Regions from separate parts of the Methylophaga marina genome, predicted to be linked through region 1. Evidence: riboswitches for the same ligand, from Rfam matches in the RefSeq annotation. Region 1 holds a riboswitch; each other region holds the start of a gene.
The links. A riboswitch is a leader RNA that binds a small molecule or an ion and turns the genes downstream of it on or off. The one in region 1 is predicted to bind cyclic di-GMP.
Positions count from the first base shown of each region.

Region 1 (4,217 bases):
GTAGCGAACAATATCCTAAGCTTGAACGTATCACCCATTACGCCAGCGTGATTGGTCCATTAGAAAGCTTCCGTGCTCGTCCATCTTTCTATGCATTAAAACAAGTCATTACCGCTATTTCCAGTGCTGAATACAAAGGCGCACTGGCAACGACAAAAAATATTGAAATACATGCCTTTAAAAAAGACGACTCCGTGGTGCACATCGCATGGACCATTAACGGTAAAGCTTGTGATCTGGCTAACCTTTATGATGAGTCAGACTTGCAAAAAGCTGAGTTTAAAAATCGTGATGGTCATGATTTAGGAACCTCAGCACATTTCGTTAACGAGTCACCGATGTTCCTCCTCTGGGAAGGCGTAGATGAAGTGACACTTTCTGTAGACCACAATTTAACGACAACTTCTCTGTTCGCTCACACTGGTTATGGGCAATACTTCCCCATCAATGAAAATGGCTGGGTTGGCATGCTAGCAGCCCATGATGAAACACATGCAGAGGCCATAATCAAAGAACTTCACCCCGATCGACTTCCCACTTATACAAAAGAAAATACCTTCAGAAAAGCCCGAAATATCATTTGGAGAGTTCCCGGCGTTAATGACGAAGAAGTTGTAGCAAAGAAACCACTTAAGGTAGCAATTCAAAAGCTTATCGTTGATCGTTTCAAACCAAGTAAAGCCCGTAGAAGTTGGAATGCAGCAGCTGAATTATCGCGAAGAAATATATCAACGGCACGAGCTATTGCTTACTTTGAAAAAAGTGGTGACAAAAGCATGTTGGAAAATGTGTTTATTTGTGAAAAAGTTGATCATGATTTCAATATTCGGGACATGTTCAATGCGCTTCGTGAAGGAGCAAACAGTTATCAGGGGGTAGCGGAGGACACAATCTATCGTGCATTGTCAGAATTTCTTCAACAAATGCATGCTCGAGGCGTATTTTTCCGAGATTTAGCTGGCGGCAATATACTCGTTAAGAAAAGAGAGCCTGACTTGACGTTCACATTAATTGATATCAATAGAGCACGCTTCTACAACCACCCAGTTAGCATGCCTAAACGTCTATCAGACTTAACGCGAATTACATACAAGCTGCATCCGGAAGGCAGGGACAGATTTGTGGAGATTTATCTGAGCGGTATGCGAAAAAGTAAAAACTTCACTTTCACCTATAAAGTTCCGTTTTATCTATATGACTTCAAAGTGAGTATGAAACGTAAGTTCGGGCGAAAAGCGATTAAACGCCTATTCAAAAAGATTAATGAGATTAATAACCCTGTCAAAGCTGTTGTCATCTTTATATTTGTAACAGCATTGACACTGAGCATCGGCTTCGAATAGGTGGAAATGATTGATAAAATCACTCTGTATAAGCTAAGTATCATGATAGGCGGTGCTATGAAAGAGACTTATAAGAGAGGGGCGCTCTATTCAGACAAGCCATTACGACAATAGTTAAACATTAGCACAACAGCTAAGCCTGAAGCTCGTAGACTAAACTGTTTTTTTGTTGAGCAATAGCCACCAAAACCACTATCAAACACTAAATAAACAATAAAGCCACCATGCGATGGTGGCTTTATTATTCCAAATAATATTACCTCGTTAAACAGCGAGCTTTACTTTGCGACGTAAGCCCATGAAACCAAGTAGCGCAGGAGCAAATAGCAAGGCTGCTGGTGGCAATGGCACCGCCGACACCTCAAAAGAGGTAAAGCGATATTCACCCTTAAGAATAGTATTTATTGATTGCCCTCTGTCATCCCATGTGATGTAAGCCAAGTCGGAGGCCCCAATCCAACTTATGCCATTATTCAACCATTCTTGCGTACTAATCATGATATCACCTGTATCAAACAAGTCTGCTATGGTGAAAGACTCGTATGTTGAGCGCCAATTAAATACGGAAAACTCTCCGAAAGACAAGAGACCGTCATTATTCAGATCTTCACCTACAAAATTTCCAGAAAACTGAAACTCTCCACCATCATACTCTGGCCATCCAGCAACAAACTCAGCTTTAACGACAGTCGCAGCCCATGTGCTATGTGATAGCGTCAATAAAAGCAGACTGAATAGTATCCACACTATTTTTTTCATAAGAAATGTCCATGTTATGCAGCCCAGCCCTGATACCAATAATGTACAGCTGTCGGTTTTCCGTCCCTGACTCACATCAGGTTTGGCGTTAATGTATTGAATAAAAATTCGATAAATGAAGTTAGCTTCTGGTCACTCAAAACAGATGTATATTCATAAAAAGCTGTTATTTACAGATTACTGGACTGGAATTAATAAAGATATCGTCCAAAAGTATGATTTTGTTCAAAGGGATTACTGAGCGTAGTAAGCCAGTCAAAGTTAGTGCTATCTTGACTGTTGCTACTATGTGGGCACTGTTAGGCGTGCTCTAGGAGTGAATTAGATAAACAGAAACGCTATTAAAATCGAATCCATCAAAGCATCGCAGATAGCGTCCTCAGACTCATCCAAAAAGTAGATGAAGATACAAGTTTATTAAGCAATGGGCTCATTGGCTCGGCATATCAATATTTGAGACTTTGCACATAACACAGAACTATCTCAGCAGCGCTACTCATACGGTATCAATAGCTTCAGCAGCGCTACTCATACGGTATCAATAGCTGCTGAAATAACCTGCTCAAGCGCGCCGAATTTGCTTCACCTCTATCTGTATCTTTTTCTACCATGAAGCATCTAGCATTTTTTCAATGTCACCCCATTATTTTGACTCATTCGCAAATTTTCCCTTTTTACTTATTTGATTCCTTAGAAAGGTGATGCAGCTCATATTTATCGAGTAACGAATTCATCTTTTCTTCATCACCGCCGACATATGATGTTTGCAACAACATTGCGAACAACACACAAGAGATATCATCATGTTTGGTAAGTCAAAACAATTAGCAGATCAAAACGCAGCATTGGAAAAACAGTTACAGCCATTGCTAGAAATGTTCACAGCTATGCAATCTTCATTGGCATTCATTGAATTTACTCCTGAGGGAGTAATAACCAAAGTGAACGATAATTTCTCACGCGTGACAGGTTATTCCTCAGCAGAGTTGATAGGACAGCACCATCAACTTCTATGTGATAAATCCGAAGTTGAATCTTCCAGATATAGAGACTTTTGGAAACATCTCAACAATGGTGAATCTTTTTCTGGAGAAGTATTACGCAAGCATAAAAATGGTCATGATATTTGGCTGGAAGCGAATTATTTCCCAATAAAAGACAGTGAGGATCGCGTCGTTAAAATTTTTAAGATAGCGAATGATGTCACCGCGCGTGTAGAGCATGCTCGTAGTAATGATAGTTTGCTGTCCGCAATCGATCGGTCAATGGCTATCATTGAGTTTGACATGAAAGGCCGCATCACCCATGCGAATCAGAATTTTCTTAATCTTATGGGATATACACTTGATGAAGTGAAAGGACAACACCATAAGATTTTTTGCGAATCAGACTATGTCAAAAGCGCCGAATACACGAAATTCTGGGAAAGCTTAAATGAGGGTCGTTTTGTTGCTGATAACTTTAAACGGATAACCAAATACCAATCAGAGGTGTGGCTTGAAGCGACCTACAACTCCATCTTTGACAGTAATGGCAAGCCGTACCGTGTCATAAAGTTTGCAACTGACATTACGGAAAAAGTTCGGCGTTCTGAGCAAGAAAAAGCTGCAGCTAACACGGCTTATACGGTTTCGCAGGAAACAGAGAAACTGTCATCCACAGGTGAAGAAATTATTTTCAAAACCATAGATAAGCTTGAGCAACTGAAACAACAGTTCAGTCACTCCTCAACAGAATTGGAGCAATTAGGTGTTGAAACAGCTCAAATATCATTTATCGTCAAAACGATCAGTGATATCACTGAACAAACAAATTTACTTGCTCTGAATGCCGCCATTGAAGCAGCCAGAGCTGGTGACAGTGGACGTGGATTTGCTGTTGTTGCAGATGAAGTTCGTTCACTGGCTACAAGAACATCTCAGTCGACAGCTGAAATCGCAACAATGATTAATAAAATTCAATCCAAGAGTGATTCAGTGATTAAAAGCATGTCAGGTAGTATGTCCGGCGTAGAGTCTGGTGTAGAGCTAGCTAACAATGCTGGGAATACGATAAGTCAGATTAGAAGTGGTGCTCAGAGAGTGGTTGAAATGGTAGAAAACTTCTCAAATCTTC
Region 1 is NZ_AP027741.1:2,018,584-2,022,800, reverse strand. Features, by position in the region: gene QUE24_RS10420 (lipopolysaccharide kinase InaA family protein) at 1-1,343, shown strand, start outside; gene QUE24_RS10415 (hypothetical protein) at 1,608-2,102, opposite strand; cyclic di-GMP riboswitch class I at 2,117-2,199, opposite strand; gene QUE24_RS10410 (methyl-accepting chemotaxis protein) at 2,906-4,217, shown strand, end outside.

Region 2 (4,217 bases), 980 kb from region 1:
ACACCATAATTTATCAGCCGAGCGTCATTTGACAGCATTCCCCGGTTTGTCATCGTGCCACTACTGGACAGTGTCATCTCAGCCGAACCGGTATTACTGATGTAATTATAGTTAGTTAACTGGCCACTGGTTGAAAATACAGCCGTATTATTTATTTGTCGGTTATTAATCAAGGCGCCATTATTCGCTAAGGTACCTGAGTTATTCAGCGTGCCATCGTTCGTTAAAGAGCCCGAATCACTGTTGGTGAGTAAGGTTTCATTATCAAGCTGACTGTAATAGCTCATATTAAACTCACCTTCATTAGTGATGTTCGAGGGTGAATATTTCTGATTCAGCAATTTACCCTTCAGGTTAAGGGTGCCATCAGATTTATTGATGAGGGTATTAACGTTAGCAACCTCTGCATAGTCATCAATCAAAAACTGGCTGTAATTATTTACTGTGGCGCTATTAACAAATTTACCCTGATCAATAAATTGGCCGTGATTATTGATATCGCCATAATTTGCCATTGTGGAATATAAAGTGGAGGTAAATGTGCCCTTATTGTTCAGCACACCGCCATTGGCAAACACACCGCTGTTGAGGAATTGCCCGTTTTCGTTGTTATTTAAAGTGCCAGCATTAGCAAATTGACCACTATCTGAGTTAATCAAGCTACCCGCATTGTTGAGTGTGCCGGTTTCGTTATTTCTGATAATGCCGTGATTGGTTAAGGTGCCACCGGCCTGATTGCTGAGTATGCCGTTGTTATTCAAACTTGCTGTTGTATGATTAACAAAACTGGCCATATTAGCGTTGTCGAATCTGCCAGTTTGCTGATTGTTGAAAGTTGCGTGATTATTTACGATACCATTTGCTTGATTATTGAAGGCAGAAGCGTTGGTAAATTGAGCACCACTATTATTGTTGACTACACCGTTGTTATTGAACGTGGCATCCTTCTCATTGGACATCGTGGCATTGTTGTTTATTGTGCCAGTATTCTCTAGCTTTCCCTTTTTATACTCGTTACCAAGGTAAGTATAGCCAGCTCTATTTACGAAATTGCTATCATTTGTAATCAAACCTGTATTCGTGAATTTATAAAATGTGGTGAATGAATGACTGGTGGTATTGTTTAGTTGACCTGTGTTAAGGAATATACCCTCATTTTCTACGCTAGAGTCATTTTGAAAAACACCTTCATTTTTAAAAGATGAACCGATTCTATTATGAAGAAATCTATTATTCTGAAATATGCCTGAGGCTCTGTTTTCAACTTCGCCATATCTGTTATTAAAAAACAATCCCGTATTTTCGTATAGACCGGCGTTTGTAATCTTTCCGTAATTTTTTATCGTAGGCAGCGATGTACCGTTGTTTGTTACCACCCCATCTTGGTCAATGAATATATTGCCACCGTTACGATGCTCACCGGTCATTTCCCATCTACCATTGGTAGAGATATAACCGCCACTAAAATTCTCAAGGTAATGAGACTTAAAGACGGAGTTACTGCCATTTTGGATAGCCGCTTTATTCCAAATATTGCCTCTATAACTATCAAAGGTGGCATTATTCTCGATTAAGTGCTCATTGGTTATCCAACCCCGGTTATCGATTAAGCCATTATTAATTACAGTGCCAGAAGTCATATTGACAAAACTATTACCACCACCCGATTTAGATAGATTGCCACCTGCTGTAATAGTTATTTTACTCGCGTTTTTATATCCATCTAAGCCGATATAACCATCGCTAACGGTGATGGGAGATGTGTTTGTACCGTGGAGTCCTGTGACAGCATGCACAACTGACGGTGTCAGTAAAAATGAGCTGCACAGCAACGTAGTTGAGAGCGACAGAAACTGTCGTTGTTTATTTATCATCACTCGGATTCCTTGCGTTTGTGCAACCCAGCCACCTTGTTAAACAACAAGGCCTGTGGCTTTCCGTCCCTGATTCACACCAAGTTTGGCCGATTAAATAACACGTCGATCATAATGAAAGGGGGTATAGCGACTATCAGCCAAAAGTATGATTTTGTGAGAAAAATAAAATAAGCAATAAAAAAGGGAGTCACTGACTCCCTTCTAAATATGGTGTGATAAAAGAAATTAACTTTCTTTCTTGTCTTTGCAGGATGGGCCTTTATCGCCCTTATGTTTTTTATGGGCGGCTTTGGCTTCTTCTTTGGTCACTTGACCATCACCATTGGCATCCAATTTTTCAAAACGTTTTAATGCCGCTGCGGTCGCTTCCTCTTTTGTAATTACACCATCACCATTGGTGTCGATATGAGCGAAATATCCTTTTTTATCGTGTTTAGCCATATCGTCAGTTGATACTGGTTCAGCAAATGTAGCTGAGCTAATGGCCATCGCAGCTAAGGCTGTGAAAAGTGTTGTTGATAATGTTTTCATCATAAATCCCTCTTTTGTTTGTTGGGATTTTTAGACTACGCCGACCCAAGTTAAGAAATGGTTATTACATCCAAACAAATCAATATTATTTTTCTATCGCTAGTTTTATCTCAGCTACAGCGTGTTTAATTTGTGCTTCATCTGAGAAGCGTCCCAAACTGATGCGTAAAGATGATCCTGCTTCTTCATCTGTCAGCCCAATCGCTTTTAATACATGCGAAAGCAAGACCATTTCACTATTACATGCTGATCCAGTAGAGGCACAGACATTGGGTTGGAGTTTTTCTAATAGCTTATTCGCATCGCAACCAATGAATTGCACATTAATATTGCCAGGGTGACACTGAGTTTGTGTGCCATTCAATTTAAATGGAATATGTGTCGCTTCCAGTTGTTGTAGAAACAAACGTTTCAAATGCGTTAATTGTTCACGGTGAGTTTTTGCTTCTTGTTTGGTGATACGCATCGCTTCAGCAAAACCAACACACAGTGGGGTGGCCAAGGTGCCTGAACGCATTCCAAACTGCTGCCCTCCTCCCTGAATGAAAGGCGGTAACTCGGCTTGAAGATCATTTTTAATATAAAGCGCACCGATGCCTTTGGGACCATAGACTTTATGGGCAGACAAACTCAGCATATCGACATTCCAGTCTTTCACGTCAATATCCATCGCTTCCGGTGCTTGAGCCGCATCACAATGAAACAGAGCGCCTGCCGCGTGTGCCATTTCAGCAAAAGTTTTCACATCCTGAATGGTGCCAATTTCATTATTGACCGCCATAATGCAGACCAACAATGTCTGATCAGACAATAATGATTGATAAGCGTCTACATCAATCAGCCCCGTGCTATCGACTGGAATTTCTTTGACTTTGTAACCTAGTTTTGCGGCATAAAAATAGGCGGCATTTTTAATACATTTATGTTCGATTTCACTGATAAGGATGTCACGGCGATCTGTTGTATTGCCAAATAACACACTGGCAATCGCCTGATTATTTGACTCTGTCGCACCCGAAGTAAAAATCACTTCTTCAGAAGAGGCATTAATACAGTTTTCAATTGTACTGCGTGCGGCCTCAACCGCTGCCGCTGACTGCTGACCTAGAACATGGGCAGTGGAATGTGGATTAGCAAAAATCTCATGGTTATAGGGTGCCATTGCGCTAACAACGCGAGGCTCTATCGGCGTTGTTGCCTGATAGTCTAGGTAAATTGAACTACCGGTTTGCATTGACTGCTCCACTTTTTAATATCAGATAATCAGAGGGTGATATAAAGATTGACGTCATAGGATAGCGAGAAACACCAGCTATTGGCTACGCATAAACGTATTTATTGCACTGATAAAATCAACATGACGCTCAGATAACAGGCAAAAAAAGCTGTTACCGAGGAGGAGTAAAATCGGTAACAGCTTGAAGGATCATTAGCATTTTATTTTTTTATTATTTCCTGATGCGCTTTGTTGCTTGCTTCATTCGAAGAGAGCTTGTGACTTTCAACCAGACTGGTTTCAATTTTATTTATATTTTTGGGATCAACGTTTTTGCTATCGGCAACGGCGACAGAAGCAGAGCTGGCGATACTCAACGCACTAATAGAGAGAAAGGTATTTAATCTGTTCATAGGATGACTCCTTAAATTGACTGAGCTAATGATTAGCTACAGTTCAGTTATAGACCCTGGATACTGAATTTTTGCTGAACGAGATTAAGGAAGGCTTAAGTAATTAAGTAATAAAACAAAATGTGTTAGCTACTTCAAATTATTGTGCAAATAAATGATAAGGCGAGCTTCCAGTCCAAC
Region 2 is NZ_AP027741.1:2,993,953-2,998,169, forward strand. Features, by position in the region: gene QUE24_RS15175 (beta strand repeat-containing protein) at 1-1,874, opposite strand, end outside; cyclic di-GMP riboswitch class I at 1,893-1,974, opposite strand; gene QUE24_RS15180 (EF-hand domain-containing protein) at 2,103-2,411, opposite strand; gene QUE24_RS15185 (cysteine desulfurase family protein) at 2,494-3,642, opposite strand; gene QUE24_RS15190 (hypothetical protein) at 3,846-4,037, opposite strand; gene QUE24_RS15195 (AraC family transcriptional regulator) at 4,177-4,217, opposite strand, start outside.
Region 2: another riboswitch for cyclic di-GMP. It lies ahead of QUE24_RS15175 (beta strand repeat-containing protein); the one in region 1 lies ahead of QUE24_RS10415 (hypothetical protein).

Region 3 (4,217 bases), 1.0 Mb from region 1:
ACAACCACGATCGGCCTGAGTGATGCGCTAAACCGAATTGGTAAGAAATCCATTGTCTGTGTACGCGAACCTTCTATGGGGCCATGCTTTGGTTTGAAAGGCGGGGCTGCCGGTGGTGGTTATGCTCAGGTAGTACCCATGGAGGATATCAATCTTCACTTCACGGGCGATCTGCATGCAATAGCTTCAGCCCACAATTTATTATCAGCGATGATTGATAATCATATCCATCATGGAAATGCCTTACAGTTGGATGCCAGACGTATTGTTTGGCAGCGAGTCATGGATATGAATGACCGTGCATTGCGGGATATCGTGGTGGGTATGGGCGGTTCTGCCAATGGTTATTTGCGTGAAGAGCGTTTTGATATCGTTGTTGCTTCAGAAGTTATGGCTATCTTTTGCCTAGCTAATTCTTTACCTGAGCTGAAGCAACGCTTGGGAGATATCCTGATCGGCTATTCCGTTGATGGGACACCAAGATATGCTCGAGAAATCATGGCCCACGGCGCTATGGCTGCATTATTAAAAGAAGCGATAAAACCCAATCTTGTGCAGACCTTAGAAAATAATCCAGCCTTTGTTCATGGTGGTCCATTTGCGAACATAGCGCATGGCTGTAATTCGGTTATCTCAACCAAAATGGCACTTAAGCTGAGTGATTATGTGGTCACTGAGGCGGGCTTTGGAGCGGATTTAGGTGCTGAGAAATTTATTGATATTAAGTGTCGCAAAGCTGGGATTAAGCCAGATATGGCTGTTGTTGTCGCCACAGTAAAAGCCTTGAAATATCACGGTGGTCTGGAACTGAAAGAGCTTGGCGAAGAAAACCTGGATGCGTTACAGGTGGGACTGGCTAATTTAAAACGGCATTTAAGCAACTTACAAAATGAGTTTGGTCTACGCTGTGTTGTTGCCATCAATCACTTTGTTAATGATAGCGATGCAGAAATAGAACTAATTACAACGGCTGTAAAAGAAATGGGGGCTGAAGCCATTCTTGCTCGTCATTGGGCACAAGGTGGGGCCGGTGCAGAAACACTGGCGGAACGTGTTGTCGAAATACTGGATAGCCCTGCTGAGCCTTGTCGTCTGTTATATCCTGATAGTTTACCGCTATGGGACAAAATCAATCAGGTTGCTAAACGTCTATATGGCAGTGGTGAAGTCGTTGCTGATAAAAAAGTGATGGATAAGATCGCTATGTTGAACGAGCAGCACGGGGATATTCCAGTTTGTATGGCAAAAACACCGTATTCTTTTAGCGGTGACCCGAGCTTACGTGGCACGGCTGAGAATCATACGCTGACAATTCGTGATGTTCGTCTGTCAAACGGTGCTGGTTTTCTGGTTGTACTTTGTGGGGATGTGATGACTATGCCTGGATTACCTAAGCACCCAGCTGCTGAACGTATTGATATTGATGATAATGGCTCAATAGTCGGGCTGTTTTGATATAAAAAAGCTCAAATATTAAGGGTGTTAAGCAAAAAAGCCGTAAAGATTTATCACTACGGCTTTTTTCTTTTATGTGCTTAAATTTTTTAAGCCTGAGTATTCACCTTGCGACGCAAACCAAGAAAACCTAACAACGCTGGAGCAAACATCCATAAGGCAGCAGGTACAGGCACTGCTGATGGCGTTTGGATATAACTAGCAAAGCCAGTTTCTTCAAAGTTAATTTCATGTGAAAGTGATGCATAAATGAATAATGCATTATCAAGCAGAATATCAGCAGAAGGTAATGTTGATATAGGGCCAGTGAAAAAGTCTTTATCAAACATCATCAGGCCAGACAGAGAAAAACTTTCTGTGAATTCAGACACCGGAAAAAGAGTGCTAGTTGTAAATAGAATCGCATCACCTGTGATATCGGGATTGAGACCTTTATTCACCATTGATGTAACGATATCTGTATTGAATGCATCAAGGTTTGCAATAGTATTATCTAATATACTGAGAGCAAACTGGCTGCCATCAAACAAAGTGGGGGCAGCTGTACCTGAGAGAACGTAATTTGATGATACGTATGTACTCACTGTGCCTGTGCTTGGAAGAGTATATGATGAGTAGAGGGTCGCTGATGCTAGGTCTGTATCGTAAGACCATGTAGCTGGTGCAGACTGGCCGAGCAATGAACTTAGGTCGCCATTAGCTGTTTGCCATGAACCATTAGTTGATAAGCTTGTTGCAGCTATAGCAGCGTTAGTTAAACCAGTAAATAAAGCCAGTGCGATAAAAACTATTTTTTTCATGTGTTCTTTCCTTAGATATTATTGCAGTACAGCCACCTTAGTATCATAAGGTCTGTAACTTTCCGTCCTTGGTTCACACCGAGTTTGGCTTTGGTTAAAGTGTTTCCAGAAAAAATAGTACCAAACAGATAATAATAAATAAAACGAAATTGTTAACTTTGTTCTCGATGTTTTTTTATTAAATCGTATGCTAACTGAATTTCTTTCGCTTGCTCTGTCGCAACGGCAATCATATCTTCTGGAACGCCTTGTCCCATGAGTTTATCCGGATGATATTGGCTCATCAGTTTTCGATAAGCACGTTTAATTTCTTGATTAGAACTCTTTTCAGTCACCCCAAGCGCTTTATAAGCATCGGCCAATTCATCAGAATAAGAGCGCTGCGGACCGGAAGAGTATTGCTGCTGATGACCTCTTGCGAAACTTGCCTGGCTCATCACCATATCCAGAATACGGTTAAACTCGGCCCGGTTATATCCTAGCTGAGCAGAGACTTGTTCCAGAATATCTTTTTCTTGTGGATCAAGCTTACCATCAGCTAAGGCCATGACTATCAGGTAAACCAGTAAGACTTGTTTTAAATTAAACGTATTACCACAATGTTGTTTGAAATGATTCATTGTGTCTGTAATATCAAAGTCGGGTTCTGCGCCTCGCTTAAATTGGCGGATGGCTTCTTGTCGATGCTCACCCGACATCCCCATTTTTTTGATAAAGGCTTCCACGTGATCGATTTCAATCTGGCTGATTCGACCATCTGCCTTCGCTAGTTTCCCCATCAAAACAAACACAGTTTCAAGAAAAACTGTTTGACGGGTTTGACTTGTAAATGGATTAGCACCGCCCAGACCATACGCTCGTATACGGTCAGCAAAACCACCAAACAGTAAGCCAATCAGTGCGCCAAAAATTCCTAAAATGAGTAATCCTACACTCATCGTACTGAGTAATATAAAGCCTAGAATAAGGCCAATCCACTTAAACATAACAATTAACTTTTGTTTGAAATACTAAAATAAATAAGACCGAGCCCCCATAGCCCAAATACCCAGCTCAGTACTGGTAACCCTGCAAACATAGTTGTCGAGTAACCATCGAGACCGGTGATAACGGCAGCGCCTACCAAAAATGCAGCGCCAGAGGTAGCAGCAGCACTACGATAACTGGCTTTTTTGATTTCTTTACGCAGCTGTTGAATATCATGTGATGCTAAATTAACGTTCAGCTGACCATCTTGGGCTCTCTTAGTCAGGTCATATAATAGACGCGGCATCTCGGGTAAGGTTTCAGCCCAATGAGGAGCTTCTTGCTTTAGCGTTCTTAACGCTGCTTGCCAGCCCATTTTTTCCTTCATCCATGATTCTAAAATGGGTTTGGCTGTTTTCCATAGATCCAGATCGGGATAGAGGTCACGGCCCAAGCCTTCAATATTCAGTAAGGTTTTTTGTAGCAGCACCAACTGTGGTTGCACTTCCATATTAAAACGACGCGCTGTTTGGAAAAGTCTCAGCAGCAGTTGTCCGAAAGAAATTTCTTTTAAAGGACGAGCGAATATGGGTTCACAAACACTTCTTATGGCTGCTTCAAACTCATCAAGTCGAGTCTCAGCCGGCACCCAGCCTGATTGCACATGTAACTCGGCAACCCGGCGATAGTCATGATTAAAAAAGGCAAGGAAATTTTCAGCTAAATAACGCTGATCATCTGGAGATAATGTCCCCATGATGCCAAAATCAACAGCAACATAACGTGGATTTGCCGGATCATGACTATCCACCATGATATTACCGGGATGCATGTCCGCATGGAAAAAACTATGCTTGAATACTTGGGTGAAAAAGATTTCGACCCCCATTTCTGCCAGTTTTGCCATATCCACACCTTTCGCGATTAAACCTTCAGTATCGCTAATAGGCGTGCCATAAATACGTTCTTGAACCAGGATATTAGGCTTGGTCAGCT
Region 3 is NZ_AP027741.1:1,014,323-1,018,539, reverse strand. Features, by position in the region: gene QUE24_RS05260 (formate--tetrahydrofolate ligase) at 1-1,455, shown strand, start outside; gene QUE24_RS05255 (hypothetical protein) at 1,545-2,255, opposite strand; cyclic di-GMP riboswitch class I at 2,275-2,354, opposite strand; gene djlA (co-chaperone DjlA) at 2,408-3,241, opposite strand; gene ubiB (ubiquinone biosynthesis regulatory protein kinase UbiB) at 3,247-4,217, opposite strand, start outside.
Region 3: another riboswitch for cyclic di-GMP. It lies ahead of QUE24_RS05255 (hypothetical protein); the one in region 1 lies ahead of QUE24_RS10415 (hypothetical protein).

Region 4 (4,217 bases), 1.5 Mb from region 1:
ATTCGTGAAACGATACCAAGACCTAACCCTTCATCTGATAGTGGAAATGTCTTTGATTTTTTATCGGAAAGCGACAGAGAAGCGTTGGAAGCTGCGTATGATTATGCTGTAGAGAACAACCTCGATGCTGATGATGTTGAACTGGCAGCCGGGTTACTTGCCAGTGACCGACGACGCCAAGCCGCTATTGCTTCAGGTACAATCTATTTAGTGCATGAGCCAAGTGAGAATGCAGGCAAGTTTATTCCCCAATCATCAGCTAACTTACCCAATACAGACACTAGCAATCCGCGCCAGTCACTGATTGATCGATTGACATCCGGCGACCTATTCAGTAAAAATCCGTTTCTCAACCAGGCGTTATTCATCGAAGCGGCGTTTCGCACCCTGCAATTAAAGAATTAAAGGGGTCTGGTTGAAATTATTTTTCCAGGCAAAGAATCAACACACGATCAATCGCCTAACGATGGCATTCAGCCGCGCGCGCGAATAGCGCGCCGGCTGATGCTGGCGTTAGGCCAGAAGCCCAACGTTCATATCTGACGATCAAAAGTCGTCACTTTACAAGAAGGGTTTGAGTTATAGCGACAACCATGTTTTTGAAGAAACGGTAAAATGTCAGGGCGGGAAAGAAAAAATGGATATTGAGTTTGGCCGCTCTTCATTCTATGACGAGGATAGTATTTATCTGAATGTCGATGGCAAATCTGTGATTATGGATCGTGCTACAGCCAAGAAATTTGTGGAAACCGTTCTGGGTGTTGGCCACTATTTCGGTTTTGTCGATTAATCATCGGCGCAAAACCGGTAATTGAGCCTAACAATCACAGTCACGGCGACGTCTACTACATTGCGGCTTCGCCTCCATTTCGCAGCCGCGCGTGCTGTTGGCGTTAATGGTCTATGGAAACGATAGAAATCAAGTCATGTGATGACGCCACAACCCTCTCCTTGAGGATCGTTGGTGGCAACGAGGAGGGCTCAAACTTTGTTGCCTCTGTTACTGGCGCTCCATTTATAGGTGAAGTCAATACAACAACCTATTTTGTCGGCCCGCCAAGTCTTCTGTTTCGGGATATGGCAGACAACTGGCGAGGCTGGAAAGGGGAGAAGATATGGGGAGCTTTGGACGGAGAGTTCATGCTCACGGCAACGGCTATGCATGTTCAAGGTGTCAGCAAACTTGATTTCTTTCTATAGATTTCTCACTCACACACTTCATCAATTTACTAAATGAAACTCATCACTGAGTTCTTAGTCAGTACCCCTCTAAACATTAATTTCCCACGGAGGAGGAGAACCTATGGAGTATGTTGGCCCCGTCAGCTCTGCTGTTATGGCCATTATCTGGCTTGTCTATTTACAGTTAATTCTTAGTCAATATCGCCGTAATAATCGGCCCTATCTTCTTTTTCACCATGCTCAAAATGAGAACCCCGATGCGCTGTGTATGTTGGTGAATATGGGGGAGCGGCCTGTTCATGTGGTGTGTGTACAAGCCGTGATAAAAATGACGTCCGGGGAGGAGCATAAGCTTGCTGTGACCGAGTTTGAGCGCATTAATGTTACGGAGCAAAATGTGCAGCAAACCTTGCGTCAAGGGCCGTTGCTAAATGGTAGTTATCTGATTTTAGGAACATTTCGAGACATTATTGAAAAGACTCAAAATGAAATAGGTTTAAACGCTTCACTGGAAGACGTTGAATGTCTCGAGTTAAGAGCCGCAGTAATTCATGCGCCAAGTAAACACCCTGTTGGGGCGAAACGCGCATTTGTGTTGAAGCACAATACAGGCACTTGCGTTTATCCAAAAGACATCAATACTAGGCAGATGGTAAAACGAAAAGACAAACAAGAAGTCGCGCAGTGGATAGAGTCTGAGCTACATCCACGTGAGAATAATGAATAGTAATAGTGATAAGCGCGACTGTTTTGAGTTGGGTGCCAGCGTTGATTCAGTTTCTGTTTGCTGTGGTGGCGATGCACTTTATTGCCAAGTGGATGCAAGAAGCGATCTTTATTGAGAACCTAGCTTATGGTGGGGAAAAGTCAGGGCTACTCACTCTCTGGTTTGGTCATTTTTCACTTTAGCTTGTTACGTTATTTTCGCGCTGAGTTTGATTTATCTACTTGATACATAGTTGTATTCCTAACCAGCTTTGCCTGTTCAGATTGATGTGAGTGGGGAAGTCTTAATGCTAGAAATCGCCAAAACCCACTTTTATATAGGCCTTCTAGTACCAATGTACAATTGATTGAGCTATAAAAGCGATTTACCCTGTAGCTGTAGTAAATTAATTTCTTAATAAAGCCAACCTTGGTGTGAGCCAAGCACGGAAAGCTTCAGGTCTTTATAAGTAGTGAATAAAGATGGCTGGGTTGCAGAATAACAAAGGCTTATGTAATGAAGTTATTTAGCAAAAACTTATTAATCGCACTCGGGTTGTTAATTATGGCGCCGTTGACTGCTAACGCAGCAACTGTCCATCTTGATGCAAAAACAAACACTTCTTCGAATGCTGTTGAACTCAACCTGAAAGCAGGTACTTATTCAATAAGCCCATTTAAAGATGACACATACACAGCGTGGAATGCTTGGGGTAAAGTGCAAGGTTGTAGTGCTGATGGCACTGGTTGTTCAAAAGGCTGGGTCAACAACTACTCATTCACTACACCGTCTGGCACTACTCATATCATCACTAGCGATACTGGTAGATATGAGACAGCAGATTTAGCGCTGCTGAACGCACTTGGTGCAACATTTACACTGTTATCTGATGCCACAGTTCAGTTCTTCATCAATGATAGTAACTACGGTGACAACATCGGTGGTATGTCATTAAATGTATCTGCAGTGCCTATTCCTGCTGCAGCATTCTTGTTTGCGCCTGCATTATTAGGTTTCATGGGCTTACGTCGTAGAGCTCAAAAAACAGTCGCTTAATACCCAGACTGTTAAACCGATTAAAGCCGTAATGATTAAGTTCATTACGGCTTTTTTATTGCCTGAAAGAAACTTATGGCAAGATGATATGGCAAATGAACCTTTTTTTTGTGGCTGAGAGAAGAGTCTTTCGGCGTTTGAGTAAAGAGATTGTCATTTACCCATAGAGTTAAGTATATGAATATGGATCAAGCTGATACCGACTCAGCCTATGCAGAGGAAACATTAACCTTTGAGCAAACCAGCGAATTGCCGGGGAAGGTATTACTTGAGTTTGGCGCGCCATGGTGTGGTCATTGTCAGGCAGCAAGTGCAGCTATTAACGAAGTAGTTAATGAACATACGAAGCTACGTCATATCAAAATCTACGACGGCAAAGGCAAGCGATTGGGCCGTGGGTTTAAGGTTAAGCTATGGCCGACATTGATACTGCTAGACAATGGTCAAGAAGTGGGTCGTCTTGTGAGGCCATTACGTGCTGATGAGGTTCGTGAATTGATGTCGAAACTCAACTAAGCGGAGCCAGTTTTGCCCTTGTCCCGACTGATTTTCTCTGAGAATAGTTATGCATATAAACCATGTGTTGCGGTTTAAGGAGCCACTACACAGACTATCTGAAGATAAATAGCCTGGGTATCTCGGCGTTATTCGGAAAGGGCCGTGACGATTTGTTGTGTGTTGTATTGCATTAGTTTTATATAGGTTGCAGCCGGGCCATTTTCTTCAGATAACGACTCGGGATAGAGTCTGCCGCCTGGTTTGGCCCCGGTGGCATTAGCAATCTGCTTGACCAAACGGGTGTTATTAGAATTTTCAAGAAAATAACGTGTCACGCCAAGCTGTTTAATCTGGTCGATGAGTTTAGCAATGGTAGCAGCTGAGGCTTCTGTTTCTGTGGAAACGCCCTGAGGAGATAAGAATCTGACGCCATAGGCTTTTGTGTAATAACTAAATGCGTCATGGCTGGTTAAAATGTCACGTTTGTCAGTGGGCAGGCTTGTCAGCTTTGCGTGGATATTGGCATCCAGTGCCGTCAGTTTTTCCCTGTACGCTTGAGCAGCCTGTTGTATTTCATTTGTCAGATCTGGTCTGACTTCAATCAAGGCCGCTTCAATATTATTAACCCAAACCTGAACATTATCGACATCATTCCATACGTGTGGATCCGTTCTGAACTGGCCATAGCCGGCTGTTACAGAATAGGTCTCAATACCTTTTGAAACAGCAATCGGAGCTGTGCTGGTGCCGGCGGCTTTCGCTAAACGTTGAAACC
Region 4 is NZ_AP027741.1:532,769-536,985, reverse strand. Features, by position in the region: gene QUE24_RS02670 (hypothetical protein) at 1-405, shown strand, start outside; gene QUE24_RS02665 (hypothetical protein) at 575-790, shown strand; gene QUE24_RS02660 (DUF6228 family protein) at 904-1,200, shown strand; gene QUE24_RS02655 (hypothetical protein) at 1,304-1,909, shown strand; gene QUE24_RS02650 (hypothetical protein) at 1,915-2,091, shown strand; cyclic di-GMP riboswitch class I at 2,301-2,387, shown strand; gene QUE24_RS02645 (hypothetical protein) at 2,405-2,944, shown strand; gene QUE24_RS02640 (thioredoxin family protein) at 3,122-3,460, shown strand; partial or broken gene QUE24_RS02635 (metal ABC transporter solute-binding protein, Zn/Mn family) at 3,589-4,217, opposite strand, start outside.
Region 4: another riboswitch for cyclic di-GMP. It lies ahead of QUE24_RS02645 (hypothetical protein); the one in region 1 lies ahead of QUE24_RS10415 (hypothetical protein).